DNA from 2 places in the Tsukamurella tyrosinosolvens genome. Region 1 is predicted to be linked to the other one. Evidence: riboswitches for the same ligand, from Rfam matches in the RefSeq annotation. Region 1 holds a riboswitch; the other holds the start of a gene.
What was found. A riboswitch is a leader RNA that binds a small molecule or an ion and turns the genes downstream of it on or off. The one in region 1 is predicted to bind S-adenosylmethionine.
Positions count from the first base shown of each region.

Region 2: it holds a riboswitch for S-adenosylmethionine, as region 1 does, so the genes downstream of both, metX (homoserine O-acetyltransferase MetX) here and BLW32_RS03830 (aminotransferase class V-fold PLP-dependent enzyme) in region 1, are expected to answer to the same signal.

Region 1 covers NZ_FNSA01000003.1:516,354-523,509, reverse strand. The annotation lists partial or broken gene BLW32_RS28050 (MDR family MFS transporter) at 1-1,550, opposite strand, end outside; gene BLW32_RS03845 (MarR family winged helix-turn-helix transcriptional regulator) at 1,547-2,023, opposite strand; gene BLW32_RS03840 (YbaK/EbsC family protein) at 2,128-2,610, opposite strand; gene BLW32_RS03835 (hypothetical protein) at 2,634-3,017, opposite strand; gene BLW32_RS03830 (aminotransferase class V-fold PLP-dependent enzyme) at 3,032-4,333, opposite strand; SAM riboswitch class IV at 4,386-4,498, opposite strand; gene BLW32_RS03825 (HAD-IIA family hydrolase) at 4,583-5,368, shown strand; gene BLW32_RS03820 (RtcB family protein) at 5,391-6,557, opposite strand; gene BLW32_RS03815 (copper homeostasis protein CutC) at 6,800-7,156, shown strand, end outside.
Region 2 covers NZ_FNSA01000003.1:4,088,585-4,095,740, reverse strand. The annotation lists gene BLW32_RS22255 (bifunctional methylenetetrahydrofolate dehydrogenase/methenyltetrahydrofolate cyclohydrolase) at 1-542, shown strand, start outside; gene BLW32_RS22250 (DUF3017 domain-containing protein) at 542-856, shown strand; gene BLW32_RS27810 (hypothetical protein) at 962-2,371, shown strand; gene metX (homoserine O-acetyltransferase MetX) at 2,396-3,541, opposite strand; SAM riboswitch class IV at 3,550-3,668, opposite strand; gene BLW32_RS22235 (MFS transporter) at 3,799-4,944, shown strand; gene BLW32_RS22230 (guanyl-specific ribonuclease) at 4,956-5,393, shown strand; gene BLW32_RS22225 (barstar family protein) at 5,390-5,821, shown strand; gene BLW32_RS22220 (exodeoxyribonuclease III) at 5,818-6,624, shown strand; gene trpS (tryptophan--tRNA ligase) at 6,698-7,156, shown strand, end outside.

The DNA.
Region 1 (7,156 bases):
TCCATGGAGTCGGCGAACCCGGCCTTGAGCGGGTGGACCAGGGTGTCGGGCAGCTTCTGCAGGGCCGAGGTGTCGGACATGACGTCGCTGACGGCGCTGGAGTCGCCGTGCACGAGCTTGGCGGCGAAGTCCTGTGCGGCCGGGCCGTCGTGGCCGGCGGCGGCGCGCTGGACGGCGGCCGTGTACTCGGGGTCCGCGGCGGCGTCGCTCATCCGCGTGCTCATCTTGTGCGGCATCTGCGAGAACAGCACGGAGAGGAAGACCGCGACGCCGAGGGTGCCGCCGATCTGCCGGAAGAAGGTCGCGGCGGCGGTGGAGACGCCCATGTCCCGCGGCGGGAGGATGTTCTGCAGCGCCAGGGTGAGCGGCTGCATCAGGTTGCCGAGGCCGAAGCCGATCACGGCCGCACCCGCCATGACGTAGCCGATCTGCACGTCGGCGCTGATGTAGTGCATGCCGAACATGCCCGCGGTGAGCAGCACCGCGCCGATGATCGGGAAGACGCGGTAGCGGCCCGTGCGGGAGATCATCTGGCCGGCCAGGATCGAGCCGAGCATGAGGCCGGCGACCATGGGCAGCATGAGGAAGCCCGCCTTGGTCGGGCTGGCGCCGCGGACCACCTGGAAGTACTGGGGCAGCAGCGAGATGCCGCCGAACATGGCGGCGCCCACGACCATCGAGATGAGCACGCCCTGCGCGAAGATGACGTTCTTGAAGATGCGCAGGGGGATGATCGCGTCCTCGCCCATGTACTTCTCGATGGCGACGAACGCGAGGACGCCGATCGCGCCGATGGCGTAGCAGGCGATGGCCCGCGTCGAGCCCCAGCCCCACTCCTGGCCCTGCTCGGCGACGATGAGCAGCGGGACCAGGCCGACGGAGAGGGCGACGGCGCCGAACCAGTCGATGCGCACACCCTCGCGGCGGGTGTGCGGCAGGCGCAGCACGCGGGAGACGACGGCCAGCGCGACGATGCCGATCGGCACGTTGACCAGGAAGACCCAACGCCAGCCGGAGATCCCGAGGATGTTGTCGGCGCCCGAGAACAGGCCGCCGAGCACGGGGCCGAGCACCGAGCTGGTGCCGAACACCGCGAGGAAGTAGCCCTGGTACTTGGCACGCTCGCGGGGCGGCACGATGTCGCCGATGATGGTGAGCGCCAGCGACATCAGGCCGCCGGCGCCGAGGCCCTGGACCGCGCGGAACGCCGCCAGCTCGTACATCGACGTGGCCGTACTGCACAGCAGCGAGCCGATGACGAAGACGGTGATGGCGAACATGAAGAAGGGCTTGCGCCCGTAGATGTCCGACAGCTTGCCGTACAGCGGCGTGACGATCGTCGAGGTGATGAGGTAGGCCGTGGTGACCCAGGCCTGCAGCTTGTAGCCGTTGAGATCGTCCGCGATGGTGCGGATCGCGGTCGAGACGATCGTCTGATCGAGCGCGGCCAGGAACATGCCGGTCATGAGCCCCGACAGGATGTACAGGATCTGCTTGTGGGTGAGGCCGGCGCCCGCGGTCTCCTCCTGCTCGACCGTCGCGGCGGTCACTCGCCGTCCCGCATCAGCTTCAGGGCATGCTCGAACTGCACCAGCGCCCGGTTCCCGAGCGTGACGAACTGGTCGATCTCCTCATCGGTCCACTCCTCCATGAGGGGCCGGAGCTTCTCGTTGCGCTGCTGCCGGATGAAGTCGACCTTGGCCTGCCCCGCCTCCGTGGCGGAGACCAGCGCCGCCCGGCGATCCGAGGGGTCCGCGGTGCGCTCGGCGTAGCCGAGGTTGGTCAGGGTGGTCACGTACCGGCTCGCGGTGGAGGGGTCCGTATGGATCTGGTCCGCGAGCACGGACGAGCGCATGGGCCCGTCCTTCACGAGCGCGAAGAGCGCGGTGTACGCAGCGAGTTCGACGCCGTCGGGCGCGACCGCGTGCCGCGTCATCACCGCGTGCCGCTCCTTGAGCCGGGTGAGCTCGGCGATCACGCCGACGATCCCCTCGATCCGGTCCGCACGTTCCTCGTCCGTCATCACGCCTCCGCAGGTCCCGTCCGTCCACGTCGCCGTGTTCGGACATGCAAAACTACGTGCAGCCTACAACTATTAGGAGAACTAGTCGACTCGGGCGAACCGGCCTATGACGCCGATGTCGTGACGATTCTGGCACCTGTGAGCGCCACGAGCGCGGCGAAGTCGGTGCGGAAGATCGTGTCGTGGGTCCCCGCCGCGGCGTACAGGTCCGGATAGCCGGCGAGCGACTCGTCGATCACGGTGACCACCGGCCGCGGATGCCCGACGGGCGAGACGCCGCCGATCACCTGGCCGGTCGCGGCGGCCACGTCGTCGGGCTTCGCGCGGGTGATCGCGCCGTAGCCGAGCCGCTGCGCGAGGCCGTCGGTGTCCACGCGGTGCCGCCCGCTCGAGAGGACGAGCAGCGGCGCACCGTCGGCCAGGAAGACGAGGCTGTTGGCGATCGCGCCCACCTCGCAGCCCAGCGCCGCCGCGGCCTCCGCGGCGGTCTTGGCACCGTCGGGCACCAGGCGGACGGTGTCCGGATGCCCCGCGGCGGCCAGCGCCGCGCGGACGGTCTCGGTGCGGGCGGAGTACTGCTCGGTCACGCCGACCAGTATGCCCGCGGGCGCTACGCCGCCAGCAGGGTGGCGATCAGGTCCTTGGTGCGGGCACCGCCCACGGGTCGCAGGACCACCGCGTCGGCGACCTCGGCCGCGTAGACGTCCTCGATCAGGGACTTCAGGCCCGACGGGGTGCCGATGTACGTGATGCCCTGCGGCGCGGCGCCGCTCGGGGCGTAGCTGGCGCGGGCGTCCGCGGCGCGCTCGTCGATCACGACGTCGACCTCGAGCGCGACCGCGGCCGGCTCCCGCCCGGCGCGCTCGGCCTCGGCGCGCAGGTAGCCGCGCTCCCGCTGCGCGAGGCGCAGGTCGGCGGCGCGGACGCGCGTCAGACTGGTCGCCGCGGGCTCACCGTCGACGGTGACCACCAGTGCGGGGCGGGAGACGGTCATGGGTTCCTCCGGGTTCACTTCGCTCGTGCGGACAGGTCTTCGAGGGCGTGCGCCAGGCGACGCACGTCGTTCTCGCTCGTGCCGAGGCCGATGCTCGCGCGGACGGCGCCGTCGTAGCATCCCAATCGGTGAACGACGGGGTGGGCGCAGAACTTCCCGTCGCGCACGCCGATCCCGTGCTCGGACGAGAGGAACTCGGCGACCTCGCGGGGCGTGCGGCCGGCGACGGTGAAGGCCACGATGCCCACCCGCTCGGTGGAGTCGGCCCAGATCTTCAGCGTGCGGACCCCGTCGACACCCTCGAGCGAGCGCAGCAGCAGGTCGGTGAGGAACCGCTCGTGGCGGGCGATGGCGTCCTCGCCGAGGCGCTCGATGGCCTCGCACGCCGCGGCGATCGCGACGGCGCCCAGGACGTTCGGCGAGCCGGCCTCGTGCCGCGCGGGCCCGGTGTGCCAGGCCACCTCGACGGACTTCGAGACGGGCGTGCCGATCACCTCGTAGCTGGCGCCGCCGCCGCAGCGGACGGGCTCGGCCTCGTCGAGCCAGTCTGCGCGGCCGACGAGCACGCCGGAGCCGAAGGGCGCGTACAGCTTGTGTCCGGAGAAGGCGAGGTAGTCGACGCCGCTCTCGCGCAGCGAGATCCGACGGTGCGGCACCAGCTGGGCGCCGTCGACCGCGATCCGCGCACCGTGCCGGTGCGCGAGCGCGGCGAGCCGGCGGATGGGCAGCACCTCACCCGTGACGTTGGAGGCGCCGGTCACGCTGACCAGGGCCGCGGGACGCGCGCGCAGCTCCTTCTCGAGCACCTCGAGGGTGCCCTCGATCGACAGCGGCGCGGAGATCACGCGGGCGCCGATCCGCTTCCACGGCAGCAGGTTCGCGTGGTGCTCGCAATCGAGGACCACGACCTCGCCGGGCACGCAGCCCGCCAGCAGGTTGATCGAGTCGGTGGTGTTGCCGGTGAAGATGACGTGGTCGTCGGCGCGGGCGCCCACGAACTCGGCGACCACCTCGCGAGCCCGCTCGTAGCGGGAGGTGGAGCGCTGAGAGAGGTAGCCGGCGCCGCGGTGCACGCTCGCGTACTCCCCCAGCGCCTCCTGGACGGCCGCCTGCACCTCGACCAGGGCGGGAGCGCTCGCGGCGTAGTCGAAGTTGGCGTAGCGGACCGTCGCACCGTCGTTGAGCGGGGCGTACTCGTCGGCACCGGTGACCGAGGCGAGGGGGCCCAGCGAGAGCGGCGTGCTGCGGACGGCGGTGACGGGCGACGTGACGGTCGGGGTGAGGCAGACGGTGCGCTCGGTGGTGGCGATGCTCATGAGAGATGTCCTTCGGTATCAGGACGCACGGCACCGAACGATGAGTGCCGCGAATCCGCGCTTGCCGTGCACGGTTCGGCACGGCCAGGTCGTCACCCGGAGCACCCCACCGCGGAGGAGGGTTGCCGACCAGCGAGCCGGGGCTTGTCACTGGCACTCATGACCTGCGTCGAGAATGCCCTGTCGCGCGGCCCGGCGTCAAGGTTCGAATCACGGCGACGCCAAACCTCCGGGAGTAGATTCGCGGGCATGAGCGAGTGGACGTACCTGATGGACATGGACGGGGTGCTGGTCCACGAGGAGCACCTGATCCCCGGCGCCGACGCCTTCATCGCGGAGCTGACGGCCGGCGGGACGCCGTTCATGGTGCTCACCAACAACTCGACGCGCACCCCGCGCGACCTGCGCGCCCGCCTGGTCGCCACCGGCCTCGACATCCCCGAGTCGCGGATCTGGACCTCCGCGCTCGCCACCGCGAAGTTCCTCCAGGACCAGCGGCCGAACGGCACCGCCTACGTCGTCGGCGAGTCGGGCCTGACGACGGCGCTGCACGACGCGGGCTACGTGCTCACCGACAACGATCCGGACTACGTGGTGCTCGGCGAGACCCGCACGTACTCGTTCGAGGCGATCACCACGGCGATCCGCCTGATCGACCGCGGCTCGCGCTTCATCGCCACGAACCCGGACCCGACGGGGCCGTCGCGCGACGGCCTACTGCCCGCGACCGGTGCCGTGGCCGCCCTGATCCGCGAGGCCACGGGCCGCTCCCCCTACTACGTGGGCAAGCCGAACTCGCTGATGATGCGGTCGGCGCTGCGTGCCCTCGGGGCGCACTCCGCGGACACTCTGATGATCGGCGACCGGATGGACACCGACATCGTGTGCGGCCTGGAGGCCGGCCTCCGCACGATCCTGGTGCTCACCGGCATCTCCACCCGCGAGTCGGTGACCGCCTACCCGTACCGCCCCACCCGCACCATCGACTCCGTCGCCGACCTCGTCGGTCACACGGAGGAGCCGTTCCCCGGCTGAGGGTTCCCAGCCGGAGAACGGTTCACTGCCCCTTGACGTTCACGATCTGGCGCAGGACGGCGCGGACCGTGACCAACTGCTCCGCGTCGGCCATGACGCGGTCGATCGGCTTGTAGGCCTGCGGGATCTCGTCGATGAAGTCGGGGCTGTCGCGGAACTCGATGCCCGCCATGGCCTCCCGCAGCTGCTCGTGCGTGAAGGCCTTCCGGGCCGCGGACCGGGAGTACTCCCTGCCCGCGCCGTGCGGCGAGCTGTTCAGCGACGGGGCGTAGCCCTTGCCCTCGACGATGTACGACGCGGTGCCCATGGAGCCCGGGATGAGGCCGAGCCTGCCCTCGGTGGCCTCGATCGCACCCTTCCTCGAGACCCACACCTCCTTGCCGAAGTGCTTCTCGCGCTTGGTGAAGTTGTGGTGGCAGTTGATCCGCTCCGCCTCGACGACGGGCGTCCCCACCCACTCACCGAGCTGCCGGATCACCCGGTCCATCATCTCCTCACGGTTGAGCAGCGCGAAGTGCTGCGCCCACGTGAGCTCCGCGATGTACCGGCGGAACTCGGGCGTCCCCTCCACGAGGTAGGCCAGGTCCCGATCCGGCAGCTCGATCCACCACTGCGCGCACAGGCGGGTCGCCACGGCGATGTGGTGCTGGGCGATCTTGTTGCCCACGCCGCGGGAGCCGGAGTGCAGGAACGCCCAGACCCGCTGGTCGCCATCAATACTTAGCTCTGCAAAGTGATTCCCTCCGCCTAGCGTGCCCAGCTGGAGCTTCCAGTTCCCCGCGTACTGGGCCGGGTCGAAATCGGCCCGCTCGGCGAGCGCCGTCAGCTCCGCGATCCTCGGCTCCGCCGTGGCCACGACCTTCTTGTTGTAGCGGCCCGGCGAGAGCGGGATCGCCCGCTCGATGGCCTCGCGGACCGTCGCGCGGTCGTCGGGCAGGTCGGCCAGCGTGAACTGGGTGCGGACCGCGATCATGCCGCAGCCGATGTCGACGCCGACCGCCGCGGGGATCACCGCGCCGAGGCTCGGGATGACCGAACCGACGGTGGCGCCCTTGCCCAGGTGGGCGTCGGGCATCAACGCGATGTGCGGGTAGATGAACGGCAGCTTCGCCGTGGTGATCGCCTGCTCGCGGGTCTTCTCGTCCAGGATGGACGCCCACGAGACCAAGGACTTACTGATCTTCTCCATGTCTTTCTCGTCTCGATGTGATGGTCACCGGTCCGAGAAGCCATGCGTGTGAGGCATGGGCACCGGGCCGGCGGTGAAGCGACGGCCCGGGTTGCCGCAGGTTATGCGGGCACGCCGAACCGACGGCAGTAGCACTGCCGCAGCGATTCGGGGAGCTTGCGCATATCCATGCACGGCAGCGTATTCGGCCGCAACACTTCGGTCCATCGGATTTCCAGCAGCGCCTTTGGGAGACTGGTTTCATGCCGTTGCTCGAAGTGATCGCTCTGGATGCCCGGGACGCGGTCGCCGCGCAGGAGGGCGGCGCGGACCGGGTGGAGCTCGTCGCCGACATGGCGGCGGACGGGCTGAGTCCCTCCCCCGACACCGTCGCGGAGGTCCGTGCCGCCGTGGACATCCCGGCGCGCGTGATGCTCCGGGTCACCGACGGTTTCGCGGCCGGGGACGTCGACGAGCTCCTGCGGCGTACAGCCGACATGCGGAGTGCGGGGGCGGAGGAGTTCGTGCTCGGCTTCCTCACGCCCGCCGGGACGGTCGAGCTGCAGGCGGTCACGCGCATCGTCGAGGCGATCGACGGCGCGCCGTGGACGTTCCACCGC
Region 2 (7,156 bases), 3.6 Mb from region 1:
TCCTCGAGCGGATCGACCCCGCGAAGGACGCCGACGGCCTGCACCCGACCAACCTGGGCCGCCTCGTGCTCGGCGCCGACGGCCCGCTTCCCTGCACGCCGCACGGCATCGTCCATCTCCTGCGCCGCTACGACGTCCCGCTGAACGGGGCGCACGTCGTGGTCGTGGGGCGCGGCGTCACGGTCGGGCGCCCGATCGGCCTGCTGCTGACCCGGCGTTCCGAGAACGCGACGGTCACGCTGTGCCACACCGGTACCCGGGACCTGGGTGCCGAGGTGCGCCGGGCCGACATCGTGATCGCCGCCGCCGGCGTGCCCGGCCTGATCACCGCCGACATGGTCAAGCCCGGCGCCGCCGTGCTCGACGTGGGCGTGAGCCGCACCGCCGACGGCCTGCGCGGCGACGTGGCGCCCGGCGTCGCCGAGGTCGCCGGCCACCTCTCCCCGAACCCGGGCGGTGTCGGCCCGCTGACCCGGGCGTTCCTGCTGGGCAACGTGATCGACGCCGCGGAGCGCGACCTCGCGCGTTCGGACCGGGCCTAGTGACCGAACCCGCGGTCGAGCAGTACCGGCGCGCCCGGGTGGTGCGCGCGGTGATCGCGAACGCGGGGTACGTGGCCGTCGTCGGGGTGCTCACCGCGGGCATGGTGCTGGTCGGGCTGGAGTACTGGCGCCGCGGCCTGTTCGTCTTCGGCGCGGGCACCGGATTCGCCGCCCTCCTCCGCGCCTTCCTGCCCGAACGGCGGCAGGGACTGCTGCGGGTGCGCAGTCGCTGGTTCGACGTCACGGTGCTCGCCCTGGCAGCGGCGGCCATTCTGATCGTCTCGTGGGGGATCAGCCCGCTCGACACCAAGTAACCCACATACTCGAAACCAAGAATTTCTATTCTTGTATGTAACATTTCGGCATCGGGTACGATGTGGGGAGATAACGGCTCGGTGAGCGACCCGATCGGAGGTGCCATGAGGATCTCGTCCTTCGGCGCGTCCGTGGGCTCCGGACCCGTGCACTGCGTGCTCCTCGAGATCGAGGACGGTCACGTCGTCGACCGCCAGGCGCGCACCATCGACCCCGGCCCGTACCGCCTCGGGCGCCGCGGCAACCTCCTGTCCTCGGGCTTCGACCTGCTCGCGAGCCACGCGGAGCGCGACGTCGACGCGTCCGCGGTGACCGTCCGCTCGCGGCGCGATCTGCTCTCCGTCCGCCTGGGCGCACGCGGCGGCGTCCGCGCCGCCGGCATCGTCCGCGATGCCGATGCCGTCCTGCGGGGCCTGGGGGAGCGGGGCGCCATCGCGCGTTACGACACGGCACTCGTCGCCGACCTCGGCGCCGACGGTGCCCGCCTGTACACCGTGCACGACGGAGCCGTCATCGCCGAGAAGCGCACCGGCGCCGTCGTTCCCGACGGTGCCGGCGCCGCACCCGCCGACCACCTCGCCGCGCTCGTGCGGTCGGCCGCGGCCGGCGCGCCCGCCGCGCCGGAGGCGCTGGCACTGATCGGTGCGGGCGCGCTGAACGTCGTTGTGCGGGAGGCGGTCTCCTCCGCGGCTCGCGATGCCGGCATCGAGCCGGTGGTCGTCGACGAGCCCGAGACCATCACGGCGTCCGGTGCCGCGCTGATCGCGGCCGACCGCCGGGCCGCGGGCACCGCACCGTCGTCGGCGGTCAACAGCGGTATCGGCGTACTGGGCGGGCACAGCGTGCGGCTCACCGCGGCGATCCTGCCGCTGCTCGTGGTCGCCGCGCTCGCCGGCGCAGTCCTCGCCACGGGGTACGCGACGGGGATCATCGGACCGGCTGCGCGCAGCACCGAGGAGGTGGTTCCCACCTCCTCCGACTCCGTGACCTCGGACGACACCTCCACCACGGAGGCGAGGATCTCCTCGGTCACGTCCACGTTGCCGCCCGAGAAGCCGGTCCCGCCCACAGCGGCTCCGCCGCCCGAGCCGGGCCGCGGTGACGAGGTCACGCCCACCATGACCACCTTCGCGCCGCCGCCCGTCGTGCCCACCACGACCCGTCCGCCCGTTCCGACGACGCCGACGGTCCCGCCGACCTCGCCGACCGGCACGCTGCCGACCACGATCCTGCCGACCATTCCGACCGGCACCCCGACGGGGACGCCGACCGGGACCACGGCGCCCGGGACGCCCACGGAGGGCACCCGCACACCCAGCCCGGACTCGTCGCAGCCCACGCCGGGCAACGGCCTCGTCGCGCCGGGCGCCGGCGCCGCGCAGGGCACCGGCAGTTCGAGCTCGAATCCGGTGAACACCGGAGCGGCGCAGTCGGATCCGTCGTCGTCCGAGGTCACCCCGGGGCAGCCCGCGGATTCCGCTGCGGCGCCGACGGTCACCGAACCGGCGCCCTGACCGGACGCCTCGTCCCCCGACGGGTCAGCGGCGCGCCGACTCGAGGGTGCGCCGCAGCAGATCCGCCACCGCGTCCATCTCGGTGAGGAAGCCGTCGTGGCCGTCGCGGGAGTGCACGACCACCGGATCGCCGCTGCCGGGCAGCAGATCCGCGAGCTCCTGCTGGAGCCGCAGCGGGTAGAGGCGGTCGGAGTCGATGCCGCCCACCACGATCGGGACCCGGCAGCGGCGCAGGGCCGCCTCGATCCCACCGCGGCCGCGGCCCACGTCGTGGTGGTTGAGCACGTCGGTGAGTACGACGTAGCTACCGGCGTCGAACCGGTTCACCAGCTTCTCGGCCTGGTGGTCGAGGTACGAGGTCACGGCGTACCGGCCGCCGGCACGGGGATCCTCGTCGCCCTGCGGGGCGTTCTCGAACCGGCTGTCCAACTCGATCTCTGTGCGGTAGGTCAGGTGCGCGATCCGGCGCGCGACGCCCAGCCCGGCGTCCGGGTGCACGCCGTGAGCGTGGTAGTCGCCACCCCGCCAGTGCGGATCGGCCTTGATCGCCGCGATCTGCGTGGTCTGCGTGCCGATCTGATCGGCCGTGGCGCGGGCGCCGACGGCGAGGACCAGCGCGGAGCGCAGGAAATCGCCGTACATGAGGGCCCACTCGAGGGCCCGCGCGCCGCCCATCGATCCGCCGACGACGGAGGCGATGTCGTGCACATCCAGCGCGCGCAGCAGCGCCGCTTCCGCCTCGACCTGGTCGCGGACGGTGATCACCGGGAAGCGGGAGCCGTACGGCCGTCCGTCCGGCGCGATCGACGCCGGCCCCGTCGACCCCGAGCAGCCGCCCAGGACGTTCGCCGAGACCACGCACCACTCGTCGGTGTCGACCGCGGCGCCCGGGCCGATCAGCCCGTCCCACCAGCCCGCCGAGCGGTGCTCGTCGTCCGCCGGCCCGGTGACGTGCGAATCGCCCGTCAACGCGTGCAGCGCCAGTACGACGTTGTCGTGGGCCGCGGTGGGGGTGCCCCAGCGCTGGAAGGTCATCGTGACGTCCTCGAGGACCTCACCCGATTCGAGGACCAGCGGGCCGAGCGCCACCGCCTGCAGCGCACCGTCGGGAACCCGGGCCCAGTCCGGGGGACTGTCGATGGGCCGGCCTGTGCGGGTGCTGATGGTCACCGAGCCTCTCCTCGCGCTTGCCACCCGGCGGGGGACCGCCGGGAAACCGGGTCATCACCCGGGGCACCCCACCGCGGTGGAGGGTTGCCGGTCAGCAAGCCGGGGCTGCGCGCTGACACTCATGACCTCTGTCCGCATCATATCGGACCGGAAATCCGTGAACGAGGTCACAGCCGCAGGTGGGAAGCGTGGAAGACCGCGAGGCGTTACAGGGTTCCGTGGAATCTTCTACCCGGACCAGGCTCGCGGTCGGCGCCATGGCGCTCGGCGGCTTCGGCATCGGCACCACCGAGTTCGCCGCGATGGGGCTGCTGCCCGACATCGCCGCCGACCTCGAGGTCACCGAGCCCGTCGCCGGCCACGTCATCTCGGCGTACGCGCTGGGCGTCGTGGTCGGGGCGCCGCTCATCGCGGCCGCCTTCGCGCGGGTGCCGCGCCGGGTGCTGCTCATCGCGCTGATGATCGCGTTCACCGTGGGCAACGCGCTCTCGGTGTTCGCGCCGACCTACGGCACGCTGATGGCCGCGCGCTTCGTCGCCGGCCTGCCGCACGGCGCCTTCTTCGGCGTCGCCGCGCTGGTCGCGGCGCACCTCGCCGGCCCCGCCGAGCGCGGCCGCGCAGTGGGGCAGGTGCTCATGGGCCTCTCGGTCGCCAACGTCATCGGCGTGCCGCTGGTGACCTGGCTCGGAACCGCCCTGAGCTGGCGGTACGCGATGGGCGTCGTGGTCGTCATCGGCGCCGTCACCGTGGCGGCGCTCCTGGCCTTCCTGCCGTCGGTGCAGATCCCCGTGACCAACCCGCTCACCGAGCTGGGCGCGCTCGCGCGTCCGCAGGTGTGGTTCGCGCTGCTCACCGGCATCGTCGGCTTCGGCGGCATGTTCGCCGTCTACACCTACATCTCCACCACACTGACCTCCGTGTCGGGCCTGAGCGCGGCGTCGGTGCCGGCGGTCCTGGCCGCGTACGGCGTCGGCATGGTGATCGGCAACGCCGTGGGCGGGCGCGCCGCCGACAGCTCGGTGACCCGGTCGATCGCCGTCGCACTGGCCGCGCTCGCCGTGCTGCAGGCGCTCTTCTCGGTCTTCGCGCCGCAGCCCTTCGCCGCGGTCACGCTCTTCTTCCTCATCGGCCTCACGGCCTCGGCGCTCGTGCCCGCGCTGCAGACCCGCCTGATGGACGTGGCGGGCGAGGCGCAGACCCTGGCAGCGACGCTCAACCACTCCGCCCTCAACATCGCGAACGCGCTCGGCGCCCTGCTCGGCGGCGCCGTGATCTCCGCGGGCGGGGGCTACACCGCGCCCGCGCTGGCCGGCAGCGGGCTGGCCCTCGCGGGACTGGTGGTCTTCGGGGTGGGGATGCTGCTCGCCCGGCGGACCGCGGAACCTGTCGGTGCCCCTCGGTAGGGTCTTGGGCTATGCGAAGGATTCTCGCGCTGTGCGCGATCGCGCTGCTCACCGTCGTCGGGCTCGTGGCGTGCGGAAAGTCGCCCGCGGAGCCGTCCGCCACGGCGAAACCCGCGGCCACGTCCGCCGCCACGAAGGGCTCCGCGAGCGCCACGGCACAGTCGAACTCCGCGGCGCCGGAACGCGTCCTCGCGACGCTCGCCCGGATCGACGCGGGCACCTGGCCCCCGAAGGACGGCTCGGGTACGCAGGGCGGCCGCAACTTCGGGAACTTCGAGGGGCGCCTGCCCAAGAACGACAAGCAGGGCAAGCGCGCGAAGTACACGGAGTGGGACGTCAACGTGAAGAAGTCGGGCCGTGGCCGCGACGCCGAACGCATCATCACCGGGGCCGACGGCGGTGCCTGGTACACCCTGGACCACTACGAGACCTTCACGAGGATCCGATGAGCACCCTCCCGCAGTTCCTCACTTCCGGCGCCGGCGCCGCGCTGACCGGCACCGACCTGGACGCGTTCAAGCGCCGTGAACGGCCGCGGGTCCTCGTGGCCCGCGGCAGCCGCATGCGCACCAAGGCGGCACTGCTCGACGAGGTCTCGGCCGCGCTTCAGTTCCCGCTCGACTTCGGCGCCAACTGGGATGCGCTCGCCGACAGCCTGGGCGACCTCGACTGGCTCGGCGGACCCGCGCTCGTGGTGCTCGGCATCGCCGAGGCCGAGCAGGTACTCGCCGACGAGGCCGGTTCGCTCTCGACGTTCGTCGCGGTCCTCGCGGACCGGGAGGTGCAGGTGCTGCTGTCCGTGTCCGACGATGCCGACGTGCCGCGTGTGCGCTCCGCCTGGGCCGCGGCCGGCCTGACCGTGGAGGCGCTCGCATGATCATCACGTCGATCAACGTCAACGGCATCCGCGCCGCGGTGAAGCAGCGCTCCGAGGAGAACCTCGGCATGCTGCCGTGGCTCCGCGAGACGAAGGCGGAGGTGGTGCTGCTGCAGGAGGTGCGCGCCACCCACAAGCAGACGCTCACGGCGCTCACGCCGGCCCTCGAGGAGGGCTGGCACCTCGCGGCCGCGGAGTCCTCGACCGCGGGCCGCAACGGCGTCGCCGTGCTCTCGCGGCGGGAGGCGGACGCGGTGCGCGTCGGCTTCGGCAGCGAGGAGTTCGACGCGACCGGCCGGTACATCGAGGCCGACTTCGACGGGCTCACCGTCGGCTCGCTGTACCTCCCGTCGGGCGACGTCGGCACCGAGCGACAGGACGAGAAGGACCGCTTCCGCGCCGAGTTCGGCGCCTACCTGGCGAAGCTGGGCCGGCGGCGGCGTGAGGTGCTGGTGTGCGGCGACTGGAACATCGGCCACACCGAGCTGGACATCAAGAACTGGAAGGGCAACGTCAAGAACTCGGGCTTCCTGCCCGAGGAGCGGGCCTGGATGAGCGAGTACATCGGCGAGGGCCGCGCGTTCAAGGACGTCGTGCGCGAGCTGCACCCGGGCGAGCCCGGGCCGTACGCGTGGTGGTCCTGGCGGGGCAAGGCCTTCGACAACGACTCCGGCTGGCGCATCGACCTGCAGATCGCCAACAACGCGCTGGCGAAGCGGGCCGTGTCCGCCCAGGTCGAACGCGCCGAGGCCTACAGCCTGCGCTGGTCCGACCACGCCCCGGTCACGGTCGAATACGCCTGATCGCGGGCCGACGGCACCGTCGGACCGAATACTGGGGAGACCGGCGGAACGGCGGTCGATAGACTCGTTCCCCGTGACGGAAACCGCCCCCACCCCCGCGAAGCGGCAGCGCGCGCTGTCGGGCATCCAGCCGACCTCGGACTCGTTCCACCTCGGCAACTACCTGGGCGCGGTGCGGCAGTGGGTGCAGCTGCAGGACGAGTTCGAGACCTTCTACTTCATCCCGAACATGCACGGCATCACCACGCCGCACGACCCGAAGGCGCTGCGCGAGCGCACCGTCTTCGCCGCGGCGCAGCTGCTCGCCCTCGGCGTGGACCCCGCCCGGTCGACGATGTTCGTCCAGTCGCAGATCCCCGAGCACGCCGAACTGACCTGGGTGCTCAGCTGCATCACCGGTTTCGGTGAGGCCAGCCGCATGACGCAGTTCAAGGACAAGTCGGCCAAGAACGGCACCGACAGCTCGTCGGTGGGCCTGTTCACCTACCCGATCCTCATGGCCGCCGACATCCTGCTCTACCGCCCGCAACTG